Regions from separate parts of the Oceanobacillus sp. FSL W7-1293 genome, predicted to be linked through region 1. Evidence: a T-box and tRNA genes for the amino acid it is inferred to sense, from the RefSeq annotation. Region 1 holds a T-box; the other holds one or more tRNA genes.

Region 1 (2,468 bases):
TATTATGCGGCATTTTTTTCTTTTGTCTTTAAGCTGGTGCTTCCATTTTTGATTGCCGGAATTTTGGCTTTCTTGCTGCACCCATTGATTGAGTGGCTGCATCGGTACCGGATCCACCGCGGAATCGCAATATTAGTTATATATCTGCTTTTTTTTGGAGGTGCCGGCTACGCAATATATCGCGCGTATCCATTAATCGTTGAACAAGTGAAGGAAATGAGCCGTAACTTTCCAGAATTTATCGCGCTGTACCAAGACGGGTTAAATAAGGTATATACCTCTACTGCTTTTTTACCGGAGACCGTACATGACCGGATGGATATGTTTATTCAATCCCTAGAGAATGCGATGAACAACTTTTCAGGGAAAATCATCGGCGGTTTTAATGGAATGATGGATGCGGTTATTCTCTTAACGATTATCCCGGTCCTTGTCTTTTATTTCTTAAAGGATTATCCATTTATCAAATCTTTTCTATTTCGACTTATCCCATATAAATATCGAAGCGATACAGGAAATGTATGCAGGGAAATTGGAAAAGGACTTGGCGGTTATATCCGGGGACAGTTTATTATCAGTGCAGCTGTTGGTGTTATTTCCACTCTGAGCTGGATGTGGTTAGATTTACCTTATGCTTTATTGCTTGGTATCATTCTGGCAATCGTCAACATCATTCCTTATTTTGGTCCGATCCTCGGTGCCATCCCGGTTGTAACTGTTGCTTATATGGTGGAACCGGAAAAAGCGTTATTCGTTATCGTAATTATCTTTATCATCCAATTGATTGAAAGCAATCTATTATCGCCGTATATAATGGGGAAAACAGTAAAGATTCATCCAATCGGGATTATCTTCGCCTTATTATTGGGCGGCCAACTGGCTGGCGTCATCGGTATGGTTATTTCTGTTCCTGTTTTTACTATGTTGAAAGTATTGATTCAGCAGTATCAAATGTCAAAAGCCGGCTGAATTAAAATAAGTATTTCACTATATATTTTTTTAAAGGCGAAAAATTGACATACAGCGGAAAAATCACTATAATAACGCTATAATCATACAAACAATAGGAAATGATAAAAAACTGTCATTTTCAATCATGTAGAACACGTTGAAGGTATTAAGTACATGACATGATATTTCAAGAGAGGGACTCCCCCGGCTGAAAGGAATCCTAATTATATTGTTATGGAAAGCTACACTGGAGTACGGCTAATCCCCGTCGGTATCATACCGTTATAATGATGAAAGTGATGAACATGGATTGTTCATAATAAGGGTGGTACCGCGAAATCTCGTCCCTGCAATGATGCAGAGAGGAGATTTTTTGTTTGATAAAAAAAGGAGGGAAAACGATAATGAAATTTTTGAGTTCCGCAGAAATTCGGCAAATGTTTATTGATTTTTTTAAAGAGAAAGGGCATCAGGTTGAACCAAGTGCTTCATTAGTACCGCATGAAGACCCTACACTTCTCTGGATTAATAGCGGGGTGGCAACATTAAAAAAATATTTTGACGGCCGGATTATCCCGGATAATCCAAGGATTGTGAATGCACAAAAAGCAATACGTACAAATGATATTGAAAATGTCGGTTTTACAGCGCGTCACCATACGTTTTTTGAGATGCTAGGAAACTTCTCCATCGGTGATTATTTTAAAGAAGAAGCGATTGAATGGGCATGGGAGTTTTTGACAGATGAGAAATGGATTGGTTTTGACCCGGAAAAATTATCTGTCACGGTTCACCCGGAAGATGATGAAGCGTATGATCTTTGGCTGCAAAAAATTGGTCTGCCAAAAGAGCGGATCATCCGATTGGAGGAAAACTTCTGGGATATTGGAGAAGGACCAAGCGGACCGAATACCGAGATTTTTTATGATAGAGGCGAAAGCTATGGAAATGACCCGGCTGATCCGGAGCTTTATCCGGGGGGAGAAAACAGCAGGTATTTAGAGGTTTGGAATCTCGTGTTTTCGCAATTTAACCATAATCCAGACGATACGTACACCCCTCTGCCAAAGAAAAACATTGATACAGGAATGGGGCTGGAGCGGTTAACCTCCATTATTCAAGAAGTGCCTACAAACTACGAAACAGATTTATTTATGCCAATCATCCAGGCAACGGAACTGATTGCAGACAGCAAATATGGGAAAGACGATGCAGCGGATACGGCATTTAAAGTAATTGCTGATCATATTCGTACAGTCAGCTTTGCCATTGGTGATGGAGCCATGCCGTCGAATGAAGGCAGAGGCTATGTCCTGCGCAGACTGATTCGCCGTGCTATCCGTTTTGCGAAGGATCTTAACATCCATGAAGCCTTTATGTACCGTCTTGTTCCAGTCGTAGCTGAAATTATGAAGGATTTCTATCCGGAGGTTGTGAAGGAAACAGACTACATTCAAAAAATAATTAAAGTGGAAGAGGAGCGCTTCCATGAAACGTTGAATGATGGGTTAGAAATC
Region 2 (2,468 bases), 2.3 Mb from region 1:
TGGTAAGGATAAGTGCTGAAAGCATCTAAGCATGAAGCCCCCCTCAAGATGAAACTTCCCATCACTTTAAGTGAGTAAAATCCCTCAGAGACGATGAGGTTGATAGGTCCGAGGTGGAAGCGTGGCGACACGTGCAGCTGACGGATACTAATCGATTGAGGACTTATCTAAGTTTTTTCATGTCACGTTACTCTTATTTAGTTTTCAGGGTGCAAATTCTTGAAAAAAAGTGTTGCATTTTTATTCTAAAATGCATATAATATAACTTGTCCTTGTTTTTCAGGAAACATCTTCAAGTTACATATTTTGTTGTCTGGTGGCGAGAGCGAAGAGGTCACACCTGTTCCCATGCCGAACACAGAAGTTAAGTTCTTTAGCGCCAATGGTAGTTGGGGGCTTCCCCCTGCGAGAGTAGGACGTTGCCAGGCTTTATCAATCCGGAGGATTAGCTCAGCTGGGAGAGCACCTGCCTTACAAGCAGGGGGTCGCAGGTTCGAGCCCTGCATCCTCCACCATTATGCCGGCCTAGCTCAACTGGTAGAGCAACTGACTTGTAATCAGTAGGTTGGGGGTTCAAGTCCTCTGGCCGGCACCATTTTCCTTTTTGTAGGAGCCATTAGCTCAGTCGGTAGAGCATCTGACTTTTAATCAGAGGGTCGAAGGTTCGAATCCTTCATGGCTCACCATTTGCGGGTGTGGCGGAATTGGCAGACGCGCTAGACTTAGGATCTAGTGCCTTCGGGCGTGGGGGTTCAAGTCCCTCCACCCGCACCACTATTTTCAATTTAAAAAGCAATATGCGGAAGTAGTTCAGTGGTAGAACACCACCTTGCCAAGGTGGGGGTCGCGGGTTCGAATCCCGTCTTCCGCTCCAAAATATTGCCGGGGTGGCGGAACTGGCAGACGCACAGGACTTAAAATCCTGCGGTAAGTGATTACCGTACCGGTTCGATTCCGGTCCTCGGCACCATAAGCGCCTGTAGCTCAATTGGATAGAGCGTTTGACTACGGATCAAGAGGTTAGGGGTTCGACTCCTCTCAGGCGCGCCATCGGGAAGTAGCTCAGCTTGGTAGAGCACTTGGTTTGGGACCAAGGGGTCGCAGGTTCGAATCCTGTCTTCCCGACCATTAAATATAACTGAATTTATCTATGGGGCCTTAGCTCAGCTGGGAGAGCGCCTGCCTTGCACGCAGGAGGTCAGCGGTTCGATCCCGCTAGGCTCCACTCAACAATTTATTAAAAAAGTTGTTGACAATGATTTACAAACATGGTAAATTATATCTTGTCGCTAAAAACGACAGAAACAAATTGCTCTTTGAAAACTGAACAAAACAACCAGTACGAAAGAAGAAAAACACCTCGTTTTTCTTAAAAAATAAGTCAGAAGTTGACTTCTGAAAGCTAAAGTTTCAAACACTTTTATGGAGAGTTTGATCTTGGCTCAGGACGAACGCTGGCGGCGTGCCTAATACATGCAAGTCGAGCGCGGGAAGCGAACGGAACTCTTCGGAGGGAAGTTCGTGGAACGAGCGGCGGACGGGTGAGTAACACGTAGGCAACCTGCCTGTAAGACTGGGATAACTCGCGGAAACGCGAGCTAATACCGGATAACACTTTCTATCACCTGATGGAAAGTTGAAAGGCGGCTTTTGCTGTCACTTACAGATGGGCCTGCGGCGCATTAGCTAGTTGGTGAGGTAACGGCTCACCAAGGCGACGATGCGTAGCCGACCTGAGAGGGTGATCGGCCACACTGGGACTGAGACACGGCCCAGACTCCTACGGGAGGCAGCAGTAGGGAATCTTCCGCAATGGACGAAAGTCTGACGGAGCAACGCCGCGTGAGTGATGAAGGTTTTCGGATCGTAAAACTCTGTTGTCGGGGAAGAACAAGTATGATAGTAACTGATCGTACCTTGACGGTACCTGACCAGAAAGCCACGGCTAACTACGTGCCAGCAGCCGCGGTAATACGTAGGTGGCAAGCGTTGTCCGGAATTATTGGGCGTAAAGCGCTCGCAGGCGGTTCTTTAAGTCTGATGTGAAATCTTGCGGCTCAACCGCAAACGTGCATTGGAAACTGGAGGACTTGAGTGCAGAAGAGGAGAGTGGAATTCCACGTGTAGCGGTGAAATGCGTAGAGATGTGGAGGAACACCAGTGGCGAAGGCGACTCTCTGGTCTGTAACTGACGCTGAGGAGCGAAAGCGTGGGGAGCGAACAGGATTAGATACCCTGGTAGTCCACGCCGTAAACGATGAGTGCTAGGTGTTAGGGGGTTTCCGCCCCTTAGTGCTGAAGTTAACGCATTAAGCACTCCGCCTGGGGAGTACGGCCGCAAGGCTGAAACTCAAAAGAATTGACGGGGACCCGCACAAGCGGTGGAGCATGTGGTTTAATTCGAAGCAACGCGAAGAACCTTACCAGGTCTTGACATCCTTTGACCACTCTAGAGATAGAGTTTTCCC

The links. The T-box of region 1 lies ahead of alaS (alanine--tRNA ligase). A T-box ahead of a tRNA ligase gene usually reads a tRNA of that ligase, here a tRNA-Ala.
Region 2: it has a tRNA-Ala gene. The T-box ahead of alaS (alanine--tRNA ligase) is inferred to sense a tRNA for this amino acid. The anticodon was not compared.

What each region holds. Positions count from the first base shown of each region.
Region 1 covers NZ_CP150212.1:2,620,566-2,623,033, reverse strand. Annotated here, with positions in the region: gene MKY65_RS12910 (AI-2E family transporter) at 1-969, shown strand, start outside; T-box leader at 1,100-1,303, shown strand; gene alaS (alanine--tRNA ligase) at 1,356-2,468, shown strand, end outside.
Region 2 covers NZ_CP150212.1:92,258-94,725, forward strand. Annotated here, with positions in the region: rRNA gene MKY65_RS00445 (23S ribosomal RNA) at 1-171, shown strand, start outside; rRNA gene rrf (5S ribosomal RNA) at 313-428, shown strand; tRNA gene MKY65_RS00455 (tRNA-Val) at 440-515, shown strand; tRNA gene MKY65_RS00460 (tRNA-Thr) at 520-595, shown strand; tRNA gene MKY65_RS00465 (tRNA-Lys) at 611-686, shown strand; tRNA gene MKY65_RS00470 (tRNA-Leu) at 690-774, shown strand; tRNA gene MKY65_RS00475 (tRNA-Gly) at 800-874, shown strand; tRNA gene MKY65_RS00480 (tRNA-Leu) at 882-970, shown strand; tRNA gene MKY65_RS00485 (tRNA-Arg) at 974-1,050, shown strand; tRNA gene MKY65_RS00490 (tRNA-Pro) at 1,052-1,128, shown strand; tRNA gene MKY65_RS00495 (tRNA-Ala) at 1,153-1,225, shown strand; rRNA gene MKY65_RS00500 (16S ribosomal RNA) at 1,420-2,468, shown strand, end outside.